Regions from separate parts of the Lachnoanaerobaculum sanguinis genome, predicted to be linked through region 1. Evidence: a T-box and tRNA genes for the amino acid it is inferred to sense, from the RefSeq annotation. Region 1 holds a T-box; the other holds one or more tRNA genes.

The links. The T-box of region 1 lies ahead of thrS (threonine--tRNA ligase). A T-box ahead of a tRNA ligase gene usually reads a tRNA of that ligase, here a tRNA-Thr.
Region 2: it has a tRNA-Thr gene. The T-box ahead of thrS (threonine--tRNA ligase) is inferred to sense a tRNA for this amino acid. The anticodon was not compared.

The regions. Positions count from the first base shown of each region.
Region 1 covers NZ_BTHK01000004.1:9,870-21,673, forward strand. Annotated here, with positions in the region: gene aroA (3-phosphoshikimate 1-carboxyvinyltransferase) at 1-674, shown strand, start outside; gene SBH76_RS03425 (CAP domain-containing protein) at 728-1,534, opposite strand; gene SBH76_RS03430 (RNHCP domain-containing protein) at 1,731-2,213, shown strand; gene thrS (threonine--tRNA ligase) at 2,278-4,233, opposite strand; T-box leader at 4,278-4,470, opposite strand; gene SBH76_RS03440 (FAD-dependent oxidoreductase) at 4,523-5,740, opposite strand; gene SBH76_RS03445 (metal-dependent transcriptional regulator) at 5,897-6,262, opposite strand; gene SBH76_RS03450 (heavy metal translocating P-type ATPase) at 6,414-8,450, opposite strand; gene SBH76_RS03455 (DUF6110 family protein) at 8,585-8,851, opposite strand; gene SBH76_RS03460 (FeoA family protein) at 9,149-9,361, shown strand; gene SBH76_RS03465 (FeoA family protein) at 9,468-9,692, shown strand; gene feoB (ferrous iron transport protein B) at 9,702-11,804, shown strand, end outside.
Region 2 covers NZ_BTHK01000001.1:141,929-153,732, reverse strand. Annotated here, with positions in the region: gene ymfI (elongation factor P 5-aminopentanone reductase) at 1-7, opposite strand, end outside; gene SBH76_RS00755 (hypothetical protein) at 708-974, shown strand; gene SBH76_RS00750 (RrF2 family transcriptional regulator) at 1,291-1,758, opposite strand; gene SBH76_RS00745 (GerW family sporulation protein) at 2,005-2,412, shown strand; gene rplU (50S ribosomal protein L21) at 2,521-2,829, shown strand; gene SBH76_RS00735 (ribosomal-processing cysteine protease Prp) at 2,835-3,152, shown strand; gene rpmA (50S ribosomal protein L27) at 3,153-3,443, shown strand; gene obgE (GTPase ObgE) at 3,505-4,782, shown strand; gene yhbY (ribosome assembly RNA-binding protein YhbY) at 4,794-5,090, shown strand; gene nadD (nicotinate-nucleotide adenylyltransferase) at 5,092-5,700, shown strand; gene yqeK (bis(5'-nucleosyl)-tetraphosphatase (symmetrical) YqeK) at 5,693-6,286, shown strand; gene rsfS (ribosome silencing factor) at 6,287-6,625, shown strand; tRNA gene SBH76_RS00700 (tRNA-Thr) at 6,653-6,725, opposite strand; tRNA gene SBH76_RS00695 (tRNA-Glu) at 6,765-6,836, opposite strand; tRNA gene SBH76_RS00690 (tRNA-Glu) at 6,862-6,933, opposite strand; tRNA gene SBH76_RS00685 (tRNA-Pro) at 6,941-7,014, opposite strand; tRNA gene SBH76_RS00680 (tRNA-Trp) at 7,025-7,095, opposite strand; TPP riboswitch at 7,208-7,307, shown strand; gene SBH76_RS00675 (thiamine-binding protein) at 7,333-7,638, shown strand; gene SBH76_RS00670 (ABC transporter permease) at 7,628-8,392, shown strand; gene SBH76_RS00665 (ABC transporter substrate-binding protein) at 8,376-9,380, shown strand; gene SBH76_RS00660 (ABC transporter ATP-binding protein) at 9,361-10,122, shown strand; gene SBH76_RS00655 (Rossmann-like domain-containing protein) at 10,169-11,020, opposite strand; gene ung (uracil-DNA glycosylase) at 11,265-11,804, shown strand, end outside.

The DNA of each region.
Region 1 (11,804 bases):
GTGCAGATTTATATACGACAAAAACCTCAGCAACAATAAATCCATGTAAGGAACTTTTTGCAACCGATATAGACATTCCTTCCGATATATCATCAGCTGCTTTTTTTATGGCTGCCGCAGTTTTGGTCCCGGGTTCGGAGCTTATACTTGAAAATGTAGGTATAAACCCTACAAGAGACGGTGTAATAAAAGTTTTAAAAGATATGGGTTCAAATATAGAAATAATCAATTCAAATGATGAGTTTGAGCCTGTAGCCGATATCAAAGTATCCTATTCAAAGCTTCATGCAACTACTATAGGAGGAGAAATTATACCGACTCTTATAGATGAACTGCCTTTACTTGCCGCCGTAGCTTCATTAGCTGAAGGTAAAACAATTATAAAGGATGCTGCAGAACTTAAGGTAAAAGAATCCAACAGAATAAAGGTAATGTGTGAGGAACTTTCAAAACTCGGTGTAAATGTAGTAGAAACCGAGGACGGTATGGAGATTGAGGGAACAAACAAACTTTTGGGAAATGTCACCATATCTACTCATGACGATCACAGAATCGCAATGACATTTGCAATTCTTGGACTGATTTCAGACGGTGAAATAAAACTTGATAATAAAAACTGTGTTGAAATATCATATCCGGGATTTTTTGACGATTTAAGAAAAGTAAATATTTAAAAAAAGCCGCCATCGATATATAACTGTGAGTATATACCGGTGGCGGCTTTTGTTTATTTCTGATGTCCGAAAAGCATTGCTACATAATAAAATCCGTTACTGTAATAATATCCGACTCCGGCATATATTGTAGATGCCGGCAGATTTTCTATAAACCCCTCACTTTGAAGCATAAGTTCATTATGCTTTGGTGAATTCTTAAATGATGCAATCTTTATATCTGTAGATGAGGAATTGTCCATTGTCAATATCTCAGATACTCCGATATAATTATTCGTTATATTGTTCACAGTATAAAAAGCCTGTCCGTCAGGTCTGGTATGTGCAAACGATACTGCACTCTCCTTTGCTCTTTGCTGTGCCGCAGCCATAAGTTCACTGCTTATCACCATTTCAGGCAATCCCTTGCTTTTTCTGTACTCATTTAACTTAATGAAAAGCTCCGCTCTTTCACCTGTATTCTCTCCTGTGATATGCATTGCCATATCAAGTCCTGCCTGTCCGGATTTTGTCATTACAATTCCGTTCTGCGTCCAGGCGCCCTCTCCGTTTAAATCATATCCGTCAGGTGATTTGGTATTCCTTAGCATTGCACTTTGCGGAAAAGCGCTGTTTCTTCCGTCATTAAAGAAATAAGCTTTACCGTCCACCCACTGCCAGCCTGTTAAAGTATATCCCTTTGTATTGAAGTAATACCAGTTTCCGTCGATATTTTTCCACTGTGATACGGGATATTTGTAATCATCAGTCAAGTACCATGTTCCCTTTGAATCATGCTGCCAATTACCTGCATATGAGACCATAGAAAGTCCCATACTCATTGACAAAGCCGCTGCCAAAACAACTAATCTCTTCTTCATTTTTTCTCCTACAACTCATCCTAAATCCATCAAAATATATTTTACATATGCAAATTTCTTGAGTATAATACAAAAACAAGTATTTTTATAACTTTTATACAATATAATTATATCAGACACATTAGGTAATTCATAGTGCCTGTTTGGTTAAACCAAATGAAGTATATTGTAAGAAATAGACAATGGAGAAGAAAATATGAGTCAAGATAAATTTGATTTGGAAGCGGCTCTAAAAAACCTTAACAGCGCCCCTTCATCACAGAAGAAAACCGGTACAATCAAAAAGAAAAATTCCGTAAAAATAGAACCTGATTACAGATATGAAGCATGCAATGACTCTTTCCCCTGTGCCAATTGTGGAAAAATGATAAATCCTGAAGGTGCAGGTACACATCACAGAAACCATTGCCCCTACTGCCTGTCTTCCATTCATGTGGACAATGAACCCGGAGATCGTAAAAGTGATTGCAAAGGCATTATGGAGCCTATTTCCATATGGGTTAAGGATAAGGGTGAATGGGCAATAGTTCACAGATGTAAAAAATGCGGTAAACTTAACACAAACAGAAGCGCCGCAGACGACAACCCTGTACTTTTGATGTCGATAGCCGTAAAGCCTTTGGCCTCACCGCCTTTCCCGCTACATTTACTGGAAAACGCACTTGATAAACAAAAATAAAGAGAGGGCAAAGATCTTTTAAAGGTCTTTGCCCCCTTCTAAATTCACATTTTATTCAGTTATTTTATTCAGTTACTTCTTCTTTTCTGATTTCTTTTGTTCTTATCTCTTTGCAGATCATATCCACAAAGTCTGAAAGCTTTTTACTTCCCTCATCTCCTGCAAATCTGCTTCTTACAGATACGCTTCCTTCAGCTTCTTCCTTTTCACCTACTACAAGCATATATGGAAGTCTTGAAAGTCTTGCATCTCTTATCTTAAATCCTATCTTCTCCGTTCTGGTATCAACAGTAGCGTCAACACCGTTTCTCTTAAGTTCTTTCAAAACGGAGTTTGCATAGTCTGCATATTTGTCTGATATAGGAAGAATTCTTACCTGCTCAGGGCATAACCATGTAGGGAACTTTCCTGCATATTTTTCTATAAGCCATGCAAGTGTTCTCTCATAGCAACCAAGTGAAGTTCTGTGTACAATATAAGGTCTTACCTTTGCACCGTTTTGGTCTATATAGTAAAGGTCAAAGTTTTCTGCAATAGCGGCATCAAGCTGAATTGTAATCATTGTATCCTCTTTGCCGTAAACATTCTTTGCCTGAATATCAATCTTAGGTCCGTAGAATGCAGCCTCACCGTCAGCCTCTGTAAAAGGAAGTCCCTTTTCTACCAGAATATTTCTAAGTGCAGCCTGTGTTCCTTCCCAATACGCCTCATCTCCAAGGTATTTTTCCTTATTATTCTTATCCCACTTTGAAAGTCTGAATGTTATATCATCTCTAAGACCAAGTGTATCAAGTACATATATTGCAAGGTTAAGACAGCTTTGAAGCTCTTCTTCAGCCTGATCCGGTCTTATTACATTGTGACCTTCGGAAATAGTAAACTGTCTTACTCTTGTAAGTCCGTGCATTTCTCCCGAATCTTCATTTCTGAAAAGTGTTGAAGTCTCACCCATACGATATGGAAGATCTCTGTAGGATTTTTGAGTATTCTTGTATACATAATACTGGAACGGACATGTCATAGGTCTGAGTGCAAGGATTTCTCCGTCATGCTGAGGATCTCCCAAAATAAACATACCGTCCTGATAGTGATCCCAGTGTCCTGAAATCTTATAAAGATCCGACTTTGCCATAAGAGGAGTCTTTGTTCTTACATAGCCCCACTCATTGTCCTCAAGATCTTCAATCCATCTTTGGAGTTTCTGAATCATCTTTGTACCCTTCGGTAACATAAGAGGGAGTCCCTGACCCACTACATCTACAGTTGTAAAGAGTTCCATCTCTCTTCCAAGCTTGTTGTGATCTCTAAGCTTGATATCCTCAAGATGTTTTAAATGTGCCTCAAGCTCCTCTTTTGAATTATAAGCTGTACCGTATATTCTTTGAAGCTTTGCCTTATTTGAATCTCCTCTCCAATATGCCATTGATGATGATATAAGTTTAAATGCCTTTATATCCTTTGTTCTTTGAAGATGAGGTCCGGCACAAAGATCAGTGAAATCTCCCTGTTTATAGAAAGATATCTTCTCACCCTCCGGCAAATCTTTTATAAGCTCTACCTTATAAGGCTCATTTTTTTCTTCCATAAACTTGATAGCTTCTTCTCTTGGAAGCTCAAATTTTTCTATATGCGCACCTTCTTTTATAATCTTTTTCATTTCGGCCTCAAGCTTGTCAAGGTCTTCTCTTGAGAAAGGCTCGTGGTCAAAATCATAGTAAAATCCTTCCGCAATGCTTGGTCCGATAGCAAGCTTGGCATCCGGGAAAACCCTTTTTACAGCCTCTGCAAGTACATGTGATGCTGAATGTCTTATAACTGAAAGTCCTTCCTTATCCTTTAGTGTAATAAGATTGAGCTCACAATCAGCTTCAAGTTCATCTCTTAAATCATGCATAACACCGTTTACTTCACCGGCAACCACATTTCTTGCCAAACCCTCACTGATGTCCTTAGCAATATCAATAATACTTTTTTTGCTCTCATATTCTTTTACTGAGCCGTCTTTTAATGTTATCTTCATATTTCCTCCATTTCCAATAATAAAAAATCGCCCCTAAACTTTCGTTTAAGGGCGATTGACGCGGTTCCACCTTAATTCAGATATATAAATATATCCCTCATTTGATTATAACGTAATCAACGTGCTGTATTAAAGCCACTCCGAGACGGTCTTCACATATATTTCCATAAGTTGCTCTCAGCCTCCAACTCTCTCTGTAATTTCCACATATGCTACTTTTCTCTTCTTCGTTTATGCACAATATAATATTACTTGATTTTACCTTTGTCAAGGTCTCAGTGTATTTTATTTATAAATTTTCCAAATAATTGAGCATACCTTCTACAGCAACCTTTGCCTGAGCGACCGCATCAACTACGGTTTTTGAGCCGTGAACCACATCACCTGCAGCAAAAACACCTTCAACAGTTGTCATGCAGTTTTCATCTACTATCAAAAGCCCTTTATCCGATGCTCTAAGTCCGTCTGTTGTAAGAACAAGCTTATTCTTAGGTCCGTTACTTACCGATATGATTGTGGAATCGGCATCTACATAGTCGAGTTCTTTTTCATAGTCGATTACATTGTCTTCTTCATCAAATATTGCAGTCTTAAATACAGGACCGTCATATGTAATAGCTTCAATAGCCTTACCGAATATAAACTCGGCGCCTTCATATTTGGCCGCCTCCACCTCTACAGAGTTTGCTGCAACTCTTTTACTTCTGGCATAGAGCTTTACCGTTCTTGAACCTCTCCTAAGAGCTGTTCTTGCCACATCCATTGCGGCATTTCCCATACCGATTATAGCAACACTGTCTCCAAGCTTATGTCCGTCAGGATTTGCCAGATAGTCCACACTGAAATGTACATTCGGCATACTCTCACCTGCAATACCAAGAGTCTTTGCTCTCCACACTCCGGTTCCTACAAATACAGCCTTGTAGCCGTCTCTGAAAAGATCCTTTATCTCCAAAGCTCCGCCTACTGCGGTATTGTTTCTTATCTTTATTCCCATTTTTTCCATCTTGTCATAGTATCTTTGCATTAAAGACTTCGGCAATCTGAAATCAGGAATACCGTACTGAAGCACTCCGCCTATTGTATTCTTTTCATCAAAAATAGTTACATCATAGCCTTCTTTTATCATCTTAATCGCTACAGTCATACCCGCAGGACCTCCGCCTATGACTGCGACCATCACATTCTTTCTCGGCTTTTTTACAAATTCCATTCTGTCCAGATAAAAGTCCGATATAAACTTTTCTATATCACAAAATCTTACCGGATTGTTTTTTCTGTTCATTATACAATTACCGAGACATTGAGCTTCATGGTCACAAACTATTGAGCAAACCAAAGATAAAGGATTGTTATCAAAGAGAATTTCTCCGGCCTCCATTATCTTTCCTTCTTTAAAAAGTGATATAACCTGTGGTATTGATGTTGTTATAGGACAATGACTGCTGCAAAGCGGTTTTTTACATTGCAGACATTTATTGGCCTCATTTACTATATGTAATCCCATATTTTACCTCTTACTTCCAACTAACTTAATATAAATCGGGTTAAGTTTACAGTGTAAATAAATATTTTTCAATAAAGTATCTGATAAAATACATTTAGATATTTTTTTGACAAAAGCCCATAAATCCGTCACAGATCTATAGGCTTTTTCTTTAGACTATTTATTCTTAAAATATTCCTTAAAACATTCAAATGTCTCTTCACTGATATAGTGTTCTATTCTGCAGGCATCTTCTATCGCTGTTTCCTTGCTTACACCCATCTTTTGTAAAATTTCACCTAATGCGATATGTCTTTCAAGTGTAGATTCAGCAATCTCCAGGCCCTTTTCAGTCAATGTGATATGTCCTTCATTGTCAACTTCAACATAGCCGTTTTCTCTGAACTTTTTCATCTGCTCACTTATAGTCGGCTTTGAATATCCCATTTCTCTTGCAATGTCAACTGCCCTTACAACTCCCGTCTTTTTCTTTAAACTGAGTATTGTCTCCAGATACATCTCGGCAGCTTCCTGTATAACCATAATTACCTCCTTCTTTAATAAATTCCTGCTTACTGTTTATGCTGATATTATACCTAAAAATGTCACAATTATCAAATATTTGCAACTTTTTTGGTTATCTTTGTAAAAATCGGACATCAAAAGATGTCCGAATATATTAAAATCATTTTTCTTAATTCTCCGGTAAGAGATTTGTCATACTTGAAAGTGATATACCTACAGTTGACAAATTGTGAAGCAGTGATGATGTTCCCGGAGCAAGTATTCCCAAAATACCAAGACCTATCAGAGAACCGTTAAATCCCATAATAAATCTGAAGTTTGAGTGAACTCTTCTTGTAAGCTTATTTGAAAGTTCTTTTAATCTTACAAGATCATTTAAATCATCAGCTGATATACATACATCAGCTATCTCTCTGGCAATTGCCGCACCTTCACTGATTGCAATACCGCAGTCTGCAGCCGATAATGCAGGTGAGTCGTTTATACCGTCACCGATCATTATTACGGTTCTGCCCTTTGCCTTTTCTTTTTCCACGTAGCTTGCCTTATCCTCAGGCAATACTTCAGCGTAGAATTTATCTACTCCTACCTCTTTTGCAATAGCTTCGGCCGTGTGGATATTATCTCCTGTCATCATAACTGTCTTTTTAATTCCGAGAGCTTTTAATTTCTTTAAAACATCCTTTGCTTCGGCTCTTAGAGGATCTGCAATCTCAATAATAGCTGCAAGTCTTCCTGCAATAGCCATAAACAGATGTGAATATCTGTGATCAAGCTCTGAAAGCTTTTTCTTAGCATCTTCACTAAGAAAAGCTTTTTCATCCTCAATTACAAAATGATAACTTCCTATTACAACTTTGTCACCTTCTATTTTACTTGCAATACCATGTGCAACTATATACTGCACCTCTGAATGCATCTCTTTATGACGAATCTTTCTTTCTTTAGCCTCTTTTACCACAGCATTTGCAATAGAGTGAGGATAGTGCTCCTCAAGACATGCAGCAATCTTTAAGAGCTGATTCTCATCATCTCCGTCAATTCCGATAATTCTTTCTACCTTTGGGCAAGCATAAGTCAGAGTACCTGTCTTGTCAAATACTATAGTATCCGCATTTGCAATTGCCTCCATAAACTTTCCACCCTTTACAGTGATTTTACTATTTCCGGCCTCTCTCATTGCAGAAAGTACCGCAAGAGGCATGGAAAGCTTCAATGCACATGAGAAATCCACCATAAGAACCGACAATGCTCTTGTTACATTTCTTGTAAACAGATATGTAAGTCCTGTTGCAAGTAATGAATAAGGTACAAGTCTGTCTGCAAGTCTGTTTGCCATATTTTCAGTATTTGATTTAAGCTTTTCACTCTCCTCAATCATAGATACGATTTTATCATATCTGCTCTGTCCTGTAGTAACAGTTACCTTTAACAGACATTCTCCCTCTTCTACTACTGTTCCTGCATAAACTCTTGATCCTGTTCTTTTTTCCACAGGAACGGATTCACCTGTAAGAGATGCCTGATTTAACATAGCCTCACCACTTACCATCTCTCCGTCAACAGGCACTACATTTCCTGTATGTACTCTGATTATGTCACCTGACTGAATCTGTGAAATAGGAACCGAAACCTCGCCGTCATCTGTTACAAGCCATACCTTATCTACATTTAATGACATACTTCTCGCAAGGTCGTCTACAGACTTCTTATGTGTCCAGTCCTCAAGCTCATTACCTACACCAAGCAAAAGCATAAGTGAACCTGCTGTTGAGAAATTACCCTGTGCAATAGATATTCCTATTGAAAGTGCATCAAGCAAATCAACCTCAAACTTTAACTTAAACAAACACTTAAGTCCTTTATATATGTAAGGAGCAGCCTTAACAATTGTATAAATATTGTTGATTATATTTGGGAAAAACATATTTCTCACGCCTGTAAACATGAGCATTCCCACCATCTTCTCCTGAAAATCTCTTGTTATCTGTCTTCCTGAAGTACTTGGCATACTCTCAAGGAGCTTAGGATTATTATAATCAAATTTTTTAAGTTTATTTATAACTGCATCTCTTGTATTATCCTTATAATAAATAGCGACATCGCAGGTTCTTTCATATACAACGGCTTTTCTGATAAAATCAAAGCCTTCCAAATAATACTGAAGCAAATCCGCTTCTTTTACCGACATTCTTTTTTGAGCCATGCGCACACGCATTCTTCTGTTTGACTCATGCAAAATTCTACAATTCACTTTTTATCCCTCTACATCTTCTTATAACTTAAGGAAGAGTCAGACTCTTCCTTATACTAAAAACTTTATATTACTGATAAGAGAAATTACTCTTCGATGTTACCTTCAGCTTCCTTTGCTGCACGCTCTTCGTTGATATCCTTAGCCTCTGCTAAAATATCACTTGCATTCTCCTGTACACATGAAACTGTATCCATTACACATTCCTTCATACGAAGCACTGCTGCTGTACCCTGTGCATATGCCTTCTTAGCATCCTTGCTTGAAAGCAACTTAATTCCTGCTGTACCAAAGAGTGTACCTGCTGCAAACAAACCGAACTTCTTCCATCCAAAACCATTAAGTAAAAACATATTAACCTCCTTAAGTTAGCTTTAACTAAATTTAACAATTATATTTTATAAAATTTATTACGGTAATAATATAGCATAAACTTAAATTCTTGTAAATAGAAAATTTACCCCAAAACAAGGCTTTTCCACGTGAATATTGTATTTTATTAAATACTTTTTAGTTAGTTTTTGCTAATATTTGGCAAATTCAGTAAGTAAACTCTAACTTTTCCTTAAAAAAATCTTGCATTTAATGTTAGTGTATGCTAACCTATAGAATGTATTAGTATTAGACATGTTTCATGAAAAGGAGGAGTTATGATGCCATTACTTATGGCTAACTTAGGTGAAGAATACACAATAAAGCAAATCGGAGGTCGTGAAAAAGATAAGACTTTTTTAGCAACCCTCGGCTTTGTTGTTGACGGCAAAATCACTGTTGTCAATGCTATGGCAGGAAACTTGATAGTTAATATCAAGGATTCAAGAGTAGCAATCAGCAAGGAATTGGCCTCAAAAATAATGATCTAAGTTGCCCCTAAATTTTAATTATAGAATGTAAGCACTACATTCGCCAATGGATTTTCCATTGTATGTTTTCAGAAATCACTTATTATAATGCGGAAAGGAGAATGGAATGGATACTTTAAGAGATGTAAAAATCGGTGAGACCGTTACTGTTGCCAGAGTTCATGGCGAAGGTCCTATAAAAAGAAGAATCATGGATATGGGTGTAACAAAGGGTACAACTATTCATGTACGTAAGGTAGCTCCTCTTGGTGACCCTATTGAGGTTACTGTTAGAGGATACGAGCTTTCTATCAGAAAAGCAGATGCGGAAAATATTGAAATAACAAGATAAGGAGCTAATATGGCAATCAGAATTGCGCTTACCGGAAACCCGAATACCGGTAAAACTACTTTATTTAATGCCTTGACAGGTTCAAACCAGACAGTTGGAAACTGGCCCGGTGTTACCGTTGAAAAGAAGGAAGGAAAACTTAAAGGACATACAGATGTTATTATTACAGACCTTCCGGGTGTTTATTCTCTCTCTCCATATACATTGGAGGAAGTTGTAGCAAGAAACTATGTTCTCAATGAAAAGCCTGATGCGATACTTAATATAATCGACGGTACAAACCTTGAGAGAAACTTATATCTTACTTCACAGGTCACAGAGTTAGGTGTACCTGTTGTTATCGCGGTAAACATGCTCGATGTGCTTGAAAAAAGCGGAAACAAGCTTGATCTTGATAAAATGAGTGAAAAGCTTGGCTGCCCTGTTGTGGAAATATCCGCACTTAAGGGTACAGGTGTTATGGAAGCTGCAGAAAAAGCTATTGAAATAGCTAAGAGTCACACTCTTCCAAAGGAAAAGCAAGAGTTTGACAAGAATGTAGAAGAAGCTATCAAAGATATCATCGCTCTTCTTCCAAGCAGTGTACCCGAGCTTCAAAGAAGATGGTACGGAGTTAAGTTGTTCCAAAGAGATGACAAGGCTATTGAGCAGTTAAATCTTTCAGACAGCACATTGGCTAAAATTGAAAAAATTATAACAAAATGTGAAGATACTATGGATGATGAAGCCGAAAGTATTATCACATCCGAGAGATACAATTATATATCAACAGTTATTGCAAGTTTTTATAAGGTTAAAAATAAAGACTATGTAAGTCTTTCAGATAGGATTGATAAGATAGTTACAAACAGAATTTTGGGTCTTCCGATATTCGCAGCTATCATGTTTGCCGTTTATTATATTTCTATTACCACTGTAGGTACAGCAATGACCGATTGGGTAAATGATGTTTTGGTTGCAGAAATTATTCAGCCCGGTGTTCAAGGTTTCCTTGAGTCTGCCGGCGTTGCCGAGTGGCTTGTCGGTCTTATTGTAAACGGTATTATTGCCGGTGTAGGTGCCGTACTCGGATTCCTTCCTCAGATGCTTACACTCTTCTTCTTCCTCGCTTTCTTAGAGGCTTGCGGATATATGGCGAGAATTGCATTCGTTATGGACAGGGTTTTTAGAAGATTCGGACTTTCAGGTAAGAGCTTTATTCCAATCCTTATAGGTACAGGTTGTGGTGTTCCTGGAATTATGGCTTCAAGAACTATTGAGAGTGAGCATGACAGAAGAATGACGGTTATTACAACCACATTTATTCCATGTTCTGCAAAACTTCCTATTATAGCACTTATATCAGGTGCATTGTTTGATAATGACGCGTGGGTTGCTTCATCAGCTTACTTTGTAGGTATTGCCGCTATTGTCGTCTCAGGTATCATGCTTAAGAAGACCAAGCTGTTTTCAGGCGATCCTTCACCTTTTGTTATAGAGCTTCCTGCATATCACCTTCCTACAGCAGGTTCAATCCTCAGATCAATGGCTGAAAGAGGTTGGAGCTTCGTAAAAAAGGCAGGTACAGTTATTACACTTGCAACTATCCTTATATGGTTCCTCAGCTATTTCGGATTTGTAGACGGTTCATTTACATATCTTACTGAAGATCAGATGGATATTTCTCTTCTTGCAAATATCGGAAACGCATTTGCTTGGATTTTCGCTCCTCTTGGATGGGGTACATGGAAGCCTGCAGTTGCAGCTATCACAGGACTTATGGCAAAAGAGAATGTCGTAGGTACATTCGGTATTCTATACCATGTATCTGATGTCAATGCCGACACAGGTGAGGGTATCTGGCAGCTTTTACGTGCCGACTACACACCTATCTCAGCATATTCATTCCTTGTATTCAACCTTCTGTGTGCTCCTTGTATTGCAGCGATGAGTGCTATCAGAAGAGAGATGAACAGTGTAAAATGGTTCTGGACTGCTGTAGGATATCAATGTGTGTTTGCCTATATCGTAGCTATGATTATATATCAGATAGGATCACTTATAATTACAGGTAAGTTCGGTATCGGTACAATCTTCGGATTTATCGGAATCGCAGCTATTATTTACGGTCTT
Region 2 (11,804 bases), on a different contig from region 1:
CATTCATAATGTTCCTCTTTTTGTATATTTTATTTTACATTAAGGTAAAGAAAACGATATAATTAAAATGAATAATGCAGTTTATACCTTAAAAACCGTATTTTATACCTTTCATGTAGATTATATAGAAATTCATGTATAATGGCAATTGTTAGAGAAATCAGATGTTAAAGAGTGATACGGGAGTTCCATCCAATCTTGAGTGAATTTGTTTGGAGTATATAGGAGATCACAGTAAAAAAGCTATCATTTAGATAGCTTTTTTACGTTAAAAATTAAAACAAATAGATTTACTGCAGTTTGTACCTTAAAAACTGCAGTTTATACTTTTTTTATAAAAAGTATATTTTTGTTGCTATAATCATAATTGTCAAAGCCAAGAAATGTTTGAGAAGTCAAACTTTTCATAAATATCAATGTTTTATTTTAGAGTGATTGTTACAGTGATATAGCAAAGGCTGAGTGATAGTAGGAGTGTTTTAAGGGTGATTTTAGAGTGTGTTATATAGTTAGAGTGATATAACATAGTTAGAGTGATATATTTACGCAAGGGTTAGAGTTATATAAAAATGTTAGAGTAAAAATGTTAGAGTAAAATAAAAGGCATGGTGATGTAAGGCGCCATGCCTTTTATTTTTGCACTGTCAAAGGTAGAATATGAGATATATAAATGGTATAATAGAATCGGACATAATTAAGGAGAAGATATGAAGAAGATATTGTCTTATATATTTGTAGCGGTTTGGTGTATTTGTATTATATTGCTTGCATTAAACAGCTCTACCGATATTGTTAAATTAAGTGATAAAGCTTTTGAATTCATTATTTTCATGATGGTGTTTGGAATATTCGGGACAATGGTATTTTCAAATATTTTAACCGGCAGGATAAAATTTAGGGCGGCAAGGATTGCTATAATAATACTGTCGGGGATATTTTCAGTACTTTCGTTGTATATGTTTTTAACCAAATAAAATATTGAGGTGTTATATGAGAAGGAATTTACATTTTATATTTGATTCTATATTGATAATATGTGCATCAGTGTTGCTTTTAAATTCTTTTACAAAATATTTTGATTTAAGTGAAAAGTATAGGGCCTTGTTGTTTCTGATTCAAACAGTAGCAATGCTTGGCAGTACAGTATGTTCAGATTATTTTAAAGATAAAAAAAGTAATAGTATTTTAAAGATTGTACTTATAGCTATACTTAGTTTAACGATAATATTTATGCTGTATAATTTTTTTTCATTATAATATGTAAGATGAAACGGTTGCCTTATATCACTTTTATGTGATTTTATGGCAACCGTTTTTATCATTTAACTCAAGTTCTTTTTCTCTTTTTCTTATATCAAGTTCATCATCAACAAGGTCTTGCAGTGATATATTGTCAACTACATTGTTAATAGCATCTTCAACTTTTTTAAACAGATTCTGTGTCACACAGAAATCGGAATGGACACAAGAACCGTTGCCGTCAAGACAGTCAACCGGAGAGAGTGAGCCTTCGGTAAGTCTCAGTATTTCACCAACAGTATATTCTTCTACAGGTTTGATGAGTAAATATCCGCCTTGAGCGCCACGAATACTTTTTACAAGCTTAGCCTTTGAAAGAATGGAAACTATCTGCTCCAAGTATTTTTCTGAAATTCCGTAGGATTTGGAAACCTGATTTATTTTTGTGGGTGTATCGGAGTTTATTGCAAACTCGACCATCATTTTTAAAGCATATCTACCTCTAGTAGAAATTTTCATTTGATTCCTCTTTTCTATGTAATCTGATGATTTATTTCAGCTGAGAGCCTTTGGAGTTTGAGCGAAATCATCAGCTTGATTTAATTTAATACCTAGTGTATAACTAGGAATTGATACTATCATATCAAATATGGAAATAAATGTAAACTAAGTATGGTGATATTATTATAAATATGTGGTATAATGAAGACTTTAAGAGAGCTTATTAATTTACATATATTATGTTTTACGATAGAAAGGGCGAAGATGGAGAAGAACAGTCGATTTTTTGATAATGCCGAAGCTATATTTAACGGTATGAATACTTTTCTTACAACAAAGACTGTAGTGGGAGAACCTATTGTTGTAGGTGATACTACAATAATACCATTGGTGGATGTAAGTTGCGGAATGGCAACGGGTACATTTGAAGAAACCTCAAAGTCAAAGGGTGGCGGCGGAATGAGCGCCAAGATAACACCGAGTGCAATGCTTATTATTCAAGATGGAAGAACTAAGGTTGTGAATATAAAAAATCAGGATGCATTCACTAAAATCCTTGATATGATTCCTGAGCTTATAAATAAGGTTACAAATAAGTCTGATGTAGACAAGGATGCTACAAAGCAGGCTGAGACAATATTAAATGAAAGTGAAAGTAAATATATTGATTGACAATCACTATATTTTTGGTGTATACTTAGTAGGTATGCCGCTCAATGTTGGTTTCAAGCCTGTGTCAGGCACCAATTTTGGCGAGTAATGATAATAGGAGGTATCCTTATGTACGCAATTATTGCTACAGGTGGTAAGCAGTATAAGGTTTCTGAAGGAGATATCATTAGAGTAGAGAAACTTGGAAAAGCAGACGGTGAGGCTGTTACATTCGATCAGGTTCTTGCACTAAACGATGGAGAACTTAAAGTTGGAACACCTACTGTAACAGGGGCAAGTGTTAGTGCATCTGTTCTTAAAGAAGGCAAGGCTAAGAAGGTTATTGTATACAAGTACAAGCCTAAAAAAGGTCACCACAAGAAGAACGGTCACAGACAGCAGTTTACAGAAGTTAAGATTGAAAAGATTAATGCATAATCTTTATGATTGACGTTATTGCATTTGCTAAAGATGGCAAATACACCGGTTTGAAAGTTTCAGGACATGCAAACTTTGATGAAGAAGGCAAGGATATAGTATGTGCGGCGGTTTCGGTGCTTACACTGAATCTGGCAAATTCTATTGAACATTTTTGTGATGACGACTTTACGGTCGATTCTGATGACGGCTTCTTTTCGTTTGTTTTGCATGATAGAAGTGAAAAATCGGGACTATTACTGGATTCATGTATTCTTGGTCTTATGGATATAGGAGAAGAGTACGGAGATTTTATCAAGATTAATTTACAGGAGGTCAAGTAAATGTTAAAAATGAACCTTCAGCTTTTCGCTCATAAAAAGGGAGTTGGATCTACAAAGAACGGTCGAGACTCTGAGTCAAAAAGACTTGGTGCTAAGAGAGCAGACGGACAGTTTGTTTTAGCTGGAAATATACTATACAGACAGAGAGGTACAAAGATTCATCCGGGACTTAACGTAGGTCGTGGTGGTGATGATACTTTGTTCGCTACAGTTGACGGTGTAGTTCGTTTTGAAAGAAAGGGCAGAGACAAAAAGCAGGTTTCTGTTTACCCAAGAGCTATTGCTGAATAAGAGTTGAGACGGGAGGCTTCATACAGATGTATGAGGCCTTCTTTAATACAAAGAGGTATTTATGTTTGCTGACAGTGCAAAAATTTTTATAAAATCGGGTAAGGGCGGAGATGGTCATGTAAGCTTTAGAAGAGAGCTTTTTGTGGCAGCCGGCGGTCCTGACGGTGGTGACGGTGGAAAAGGCGGAGATATCATTTTTGAAGTGGATGAAGGTCTGAATACACTCACCGATTTTAGAATGAAGAGAAAATATGTGGCGGGAGACGGCGAGCCGGGTGGTAAGAGAAAATGCCATGGTGCTGATGCCAAGAGTCTGACGCTTAAAGTACCTGAGGGTACGGTAATAAAGGACTTTGAAACAGGCAAAGTAATTGCCGATATGTCCGGAGAAAATAAGAGAGAGGTTATCCTTAGAGGCGGTAAAGGCGGTTTCGGAAATATGAATTTTGCCACCGCTACCATGCAGGTACCTAAGTTTGCAAAGCCCGGTCAGCCCGGAAAAGAGATGTTTGTTCTCTTGGAGCTGAAGGTTATAGCTGATGTAGGTCTTGTAGGATTCCCTAATGTAGGTAAGTCAACACTGCTCTCCAGAGTAAGTAATGCAAAGCCTAAGATTGCTAATTATCACTTTACAACACTTGATCCTCATCTGGGAGTGGTGGATGTCAAGGGAGCAGGCGGTTTTGTTATGGCGGATATTCCGGGACTTATAGAGGGTGCCAGTGAAGGTGTAGGCCTTGGACATGATTTCCTAAGACATATTGAAAGAACCAAGGTACTTGTACATGTGGTAGATGCGGCTTCTACTGAAGGCAGAGATCCTGTAGAGGATATAAAAACCATCATGAATGAGCTTAAGAGTTATGATGAGAGCCTGCTTGAAAGACCACAGCTTATTGCTGCAAATAAAATAGATGCAATCTATGATGAAGAGAACAGTCAAATAGAGAGAATAAAGGAGGCTTTTCCCGACATTAAGGTATTCCCTATTTCGGGTGTAAGCGGAAAAGGTATACAGGAGCTTCTTTATGAACTTGTAAATGTTTTAAGTACAATCGACAGAACTGTTAAAGTTTTTGAGAAAGAATTTGAAGTAGATTATTCAAGTGATAAGAATCTTCCGTTTACAGTTGAAATCGATGAGGACGGAGTATTTGTGGTAGAAGGTCCAAGAATTGAAAAGATGCTTGGATATACAAATCTTGATTCTGAGAAGGGATTTGATTTCTTCCAGAAATTCTTAAAGGCTTCAGGTGTTTTGGAAAAGCTGGAAGAGGCAGGAATAGTTGATGGAAATACTGTTCGTATGTATGGCCATGAGTTTGACTATTATAAGTAAATAGGAGAGAAATGAATAGTAGACAAAGAGCATATTTAAAGGGACTGGCTATGAACCTTGACCCTATAATGCAAATAGGTAAAGCTTCTCTTACAGAGGAGAATGCTGCCGCTATTGCAGAGGCTATGGAGCCAAGAGAGTTAATAAAGATATCTGTTTTGAAAAACTGTGCCGACGATCCTAAGATAATTGCAGCCGAAATTGCAAAGCTTACAAGAAGTGAGGTTGTGCAGGTTATAGGAAAGAAGATAGTACTTTATAAACAGGCTGATGAGCCTAAGAACAGAAAGATAAACCTTCCGAAGTAATATGAAAAGAATCGGTATTCTTGGCGGTACATTTGATCCGATACATTTAGGACATTTGATACTGGCAGAGGAAGCAAAAGAGTTGTGTAATCTTGATGAAGTATGGTTTATGCCCGCAAAGACACCGCCACATAAGCTTGGTAAAAAGATCAGTGAATTCTCTATCAGAAAATCCATGATTGAATTGGCGATACAGGGGCATGGCGGACTTTATTGTTCGGATTTTGAAAATACTTTAGAAGGTAATTCATACACTTTCAATACTTTGGAAAAACTTCAGAGTAAGTATATTGACGATGAGTTTTACTTTATTATGGGTGCGGATTCGTTTTATGAGATAGAAACCTGGAAAAATCCCGATATCATATTAAAGATAGTAAAATTGATAGTGGCATCAAGGGATTACAGCAATGAAAATCTTACCTTAAAAAATCATTTTGAGCATCTGAAAAGTAAATATGAAATTAAAGGTATTTACTTTTTGGATACTATGGATATTGATATTTCTTCAACTCAGATAAGGGAATTGGCCGGAGGCGGAGAAAGTATTACAAAGTATGTTCCTGAGAGTGTTTGCAGATATATAGAAGAGAATAAAATATATGTTTGATTTTAGTCGAGAAAATATAGACCTTATAAAGGCTGATTTGAAAGATAAATTGCCGAAAAAAAGATATGAGCATACTCTTGGAGTGGCTTATACATCGGCCGCTTTGGCTATGCGCTATGGAGAGGATATTGTAAAGGCGGAACTTGCAGGTATTTTGCATGATGTTGCAAAAGGAGAGAAGGTTTCAAAACTCAAAGAGGATATGAAAGGATTTGACGATCCTTATACCGATAAAACTTATGTTGCATTGGTGGCAGATAAAGCGCCTCAAATTCTTCATGCAATATACGCACCTTACTTGGCAAGAAAAAACTACAATATTAAAGATAAAGATATCTTGTCGGCTATAAGATGGCATACAACAGGTAAAAAAGATATGAGTATGTTGGAAAAAATTGTATTTGTTGCAGACTATATAGAACCTAACAGAAAACAATTACCGGGCCTTGATGAGATAAGAAAACTTGCATTTGAGGATATAACTAAAGCGATAGGAAGAATTGCAAATTCAACTATTGAGTATTTGAGCAGTCAGGATATGTATATAGATAAATTTACATATGAATTGAGAGATGAAGAGGTGTAGATGGAAATAAAAGAAATTGTAAAAAAGATTTATAATATAATTGATGACAAAAAAGGCGAAGATATCAAGGTTATTGATATAACAAAAGTAAGTTCCGTAGCGGATTATTTTATAATAGCCAGTGCAAATAATGTAAATCAGGTTCAGGCTATATCTGATGAGATTGATTTTATTTTAGGTAGAGAAGGAATTGTTCCTCATGCTATAGAAGGAAATAAGAATGCAACTTGGATGTTACTTGACTATAGGGATATTGTTGTTCATATTTTTCTTAGAGAAGACAGAGCTTTCTATGATCTTGACAGAATCTGGAGAGACGGAATAGAAGTGGAGATGTAAAAAAGCTGCCGAAAGGCAGCTTTTTTAAGCTCGCGATCGGACTCGAACCGACGACCTACTCATTACGAATGAGTTGCACTACCAACTGTGCTACACAAGCCTATATATGAATAAAGGAAGAGCTTCACTCTTCCTTTAATGACCAATCCGGGAATCGAACCCGGGTTTGCGCCGTGAGAGGGCGCCGTCTTAGCCGCTTGACCAATTGGCCCTTTAACGGGATATTTACTTTTTGATGACCAATCCGGGAATCGAACCCGGGTTTGCGCCGTGAGAGGGCGCCGTCTTAGCCGCTTGACCAATTGGCCTTATAAATCGAGGTGACAAGATTCGAACTTGCGACCTCAGCGTCCCGAACGCTGCACTCCACCAAACTGAGCCACACCTCGAGATTTAAAGCAGGGGAAGAGGGGCTCGAACCCCCATTTACGGTTTTGGAGACCGTTGCTCTACCATTGAACTATTCCCCTCTGTAAGGTACTTTGATACTATACCAGTTAAGCTCTAATCTGTCAACTAAAAGTTTTTATTTTTTATAAAAAATTTGATTGAATTTTTTTGGATTCGTATTATAATCAAAGTAAATATTTGAAGGGGTGCTAATACGGCTGAGAGAGGTTTTTACCTTAACCCATAACCTGATCCGGGTAATGCCGGCGTAGGAAAGAAAAAGACTGCCGTAGAGCAGTCTTTTTTTGGAGGTAAATATGAATGCGAGTGTAGCTATACAGACATTACCTGAAATATATGACAATGAAGAAATAGTAAGAATTGTAGATGAGGTAATAGCATATATAAAGAGTACAGGTTTGAAATATTATGTCGGTCCTTTTGAAACAACAATTGAGGGCGAATATGACGAACTGATGGATATTGTAAAGGAATGTCAACATGTGGCGATAAGGGCAGGTGCACCGGGGGTAATGGCTTATATTAAAGTAAGCTTTAAACCTGACGGAGACTTGCTTACAATAGACAGAAAGGTGACAAAGCACCATACAGATGAAAAATAAAAGAGACAGTATATACCCGATCGGATTTGGTGTTTTATTTTTATTAATTTGGCAGATGCTTTGCAGCCTACAAATAATACCGGGATATCTTATGCCTTCACCTGTGCAGATAGTAAGTGCATTGGCAGAAGATTTTTTATTACTCATGTATCATCTTTTATATACACTGCTTGAAAGTATGCTTGGACTGACAGTAGGAGTGCTACTGGGACTTTTATTTGCATTGTTAATGGATAGATTTTCAAAACTGTATAAAACCTTTTATCCGATTATTATTATCAGCCAAACGATTCCTACAATAGCAATTGCACCGCTTTTGGTATTATGGTTCGGATATGATCTTTTGCCTAAAATTATACTGATAGTACTTGTGACTTTTTTCCCTATTACAATAGGTGTACTTGAAAGTTTTAAGAGTACGGACAAAGATGAGATAAACCTTTTAAAGTCTATGGGTGCAAGCGAAATTGATATTTATAAATTTATAAAGCTGCCTTCATCTATGGGGAAATTTTTTGCGGCATTGAAGATTTCAGCTTCATACTCTGTAGTAGGAGGTGTAATATCTGAATGGCTTGGTGGATTTAGAGGACTTGGCGTATATATGACAAGGGTTAGAAAGGCATATGCCTTTGACAAGATGTTTGCAGTTATAATTATTATATCTATACTTAGTTTATTATTATTAAAGGCGGTGGATATTTTGGAGAAGATATCCATGCCATGGGAGGAGAAACATGAAAAAAGTAATTAAGAATTTATTTGTTGCATTAAGTGTCGGTGCTTTGGTTTTGGGAAGTACTGCCTGCGGGAGTAAAAAGAATACAGAAACCGGCAGTAAAAAGCTGACTTTGGTACTTGATTGGACGCCGAATACAAATCATACAGGATTTTATGTTGCAATGGAAAAGGGATACTATAAGGATGCAGGAATTGAGCTTGAAATAGTTCAACCGCCTGAGGACGGTGCGGAAGTACTTGTTGCAAGCGGCAAGGCAAACTTTGGAGTATCCTTTCAGGATACTATGGCAGGAGCGCTTTCAGGAGACAATGCGCTTCCTATAAAGGCGGTTGCAGCTATAACACAGCATAATACTTCAGGAATAATGTCAAGAAAAGATGACGGAATTACATCACCTAAGGGTCTTGAAGGTAAAAATTATGCTACATGGGATATGCCTATAGAAAAAGCTATGTTAAAAAATGTAGTTGAAAAGGACGGAGGAGATTTCAGCAAGGTAAATCTTATACCCTCAACAGTTACAGATGAGGTATCTGCACTTAGCAGCAAACAGGTAGACGCTATCTGGGTATATTATGGATGGGCAGGTATTGCAGCCAATGTCAAAGGTTTTGAATTTGATTATTTTGCTTTTAAAGATATAAATCCAACATTTGACTATTATACACCTGTGATTTTTACAAATGATGATATGATAAAAAATGATAAGGATACAGTTAAGAGCTTTCTTGAGGCTACAAAAAAAGGATACGAGTTTGCTGCAGGAAATCCTAAGGAGTCTGCGGAAATACTCTTAAAGTATGCACCTGAGATAGATAAAAATCTTGCAATGGCTTCTCAGGAGTATTTATCAGCTCAATACATAGACGAAGGTACACCATGGGGATATATTGATGCCGACAGATGGGGAGAATTTTACAAATGGCTTAATGAGAACAACCTTTTAGAAAACCCTATAGATGAGGGAGCGGGACTTGATAATGAATTCATCACAAAATAGTGAGGTTATTTTAGAAGTAAGAAATGTAAGCTTCGGATATGATGAAAGACAGATTATTTCAAATGTAGATATCGAACTTAAAGATAATGAGTTGGTTTCACTTCTTGGAGTAAGCGGAAGCGGAAAGAGTACTTTATTTAATATAATAGCAGGACTGTTAAAGCCCGACGCAGGAAAGGTAATATATAGAGGAGAGGATATCACAGGTAAATCAGGTATTATAAGTTATTCATTTCAAAAAGACCTTTTGTTGCCTTATATGACGATAGAAGAGAATGTGGCACTTCCTCTTTTGATAAAAAAGGAAAAGAAATCGAATGCATTGGTAAAGGCAAATGAAATGTTAAAAGAGTTTAAGCTGGATGCCTATGCAAAAAAATATCCTAAAGAACTCTCAGGAGGTATGAGGCAAAGGATTGCGCTTTTAAGGACATATCTTTTTTCAAAAGATGTTTCTTTACTTGATGAGCCATTTTCTGCGCTGGATGCCATTACAAAGGATGAGATGCATGACTGGTATATGAATATGAGAAGAAAATATAAAACTTCCACCATATTTATAACTCATGATGTGGATGAAGCGATACTTCTGTCGGACAGAATTTATATTCTTGGAGACGGAGGTATAAAAACGGAGATAAAAATAGAAACCTCGGTAAGAGATAATTCTTTTAAGCTTACAAAAGAGTTTTTGGACTATAAAAAGTCTGTAATAGGTTGCCTTGAAAGCGGTAATACATAAAAATAGATATAAAAACACCCCGAATATTAAGTTATCCGGGGTGTTTTCAGGTTTGATTTATCTTTTTCAATTCATAAAGATCCATAACTTCAAATGTTTCAAAGTTTGGAATAGCTGCAAATGAGCAGTCAAGATATGTCTTAGAGTCTTTTGCATTCATACTGAAAATATAATTATAACCTGCTTCAAAAAGGTAATCAGGTGAAAGCTCACTGCTTGGACCGTATATTCCTTTTATTTTTGCATTTGTACAGGCATTTAATATATCAAGGTATGAGTTATTTACAAGAGTGGAACCTGACATAATAATTATATCGAGATTCTTAAGCACGTCCTTGTGCTTTAGAGCATCTTCTCCAAGGTGGAAATAAATATTTTTAGGATAAACTTCAGTACTGTCCTTTGATATATGATAGCTTAGAATCTGTTTTTCAGGAAGCAGATCAAATGCATGGAATTCCTTACATTTGTTAAGGAAAAATCTGATATAAACACCATATCCTATAAGTCCTACTTTCATATCCTTTACATCATATTTAAAATTAAGACCTTCGCTACGCTCAATACCTCTGTCTTTTAGAAGCTCTACGGTATTTAACGGCTTACTCATCAAATTGCTTAGCACTACAAGTATATTACGAAGTGTTTCATCTTCTTTAAGTAAAAGTTCAACAATACATTGATCTAAAGGCTTGCCTATTAGCTCTCTTATTATAGACTCATATTCAGCTATAGGCTTTTCATTACCTATTCTGAGTGCAAAACTTATTTTTTTATTATTATCAATAGCCATTGCCCATTTAAACCCGAAGACAAATTCTTCCAAATTGGCTATGGGAATATCATATTTCTTATACAGAGCAAGATTAAGCTCAAGTATTCTTCTAATATCCTTCATAAATCTCCTTTATTAAAGCAAATACATTAATATTAAAATGTATACAATTTACTGCTGCAAAATAATTATAAGGCAAAGTATATTGCTTGTAAATATGTAAGACTAACTTAATAGAAGTTAATAAATTTTATTTGTTTAACATTAAATTAGCATAATTGACATTATTTAAAACCTTGTATAGGACAATTAGCTATGATAGAATAAACTATATACTTTAAAAAACGAAGTAATCGGGGTATTCTATATGAGTGAATTGACCGGAGAGTGGAAGGAAGTACTTAGCGGAGAGTTTAAAAAACCATACTACAGAAGTTTGTATGAATTTGTAAAAGAGGAGTACAGTACACATACGGTATTTCCGCCGGCAGATAAGATATTTGAGGCATTACATCTTACACCTTTATCAAATATTAAAGTTGTGATTTTGGGACAGGACCCTTATCATGGAGAAAATCAGGCACATGGTTTATCTTTTTCAGTACCTAAGTCCCAAAAGAAAATTCCGCCATCTCTTGTAAACATATATAAAGAGCTTCATGATGATGTAGGTACATATATACCTAATAACGGAAATTTGTTAAAATGGACTGAACAGGGCGTGCTTTTACTTAATACCATACTGACAGTAAGAGCTCATAAAGCCTTTTCACATCAGGGAAAGGGCTGGGAGAATTTTACAGATGCGATAATAAATATTATAAATGAGACGGACAGACCTATTGTGTTTATGTTATGGGGAAGTGCTGCAATATCAAAAGCTAAGATGTTAAATAATCCTAAGCAT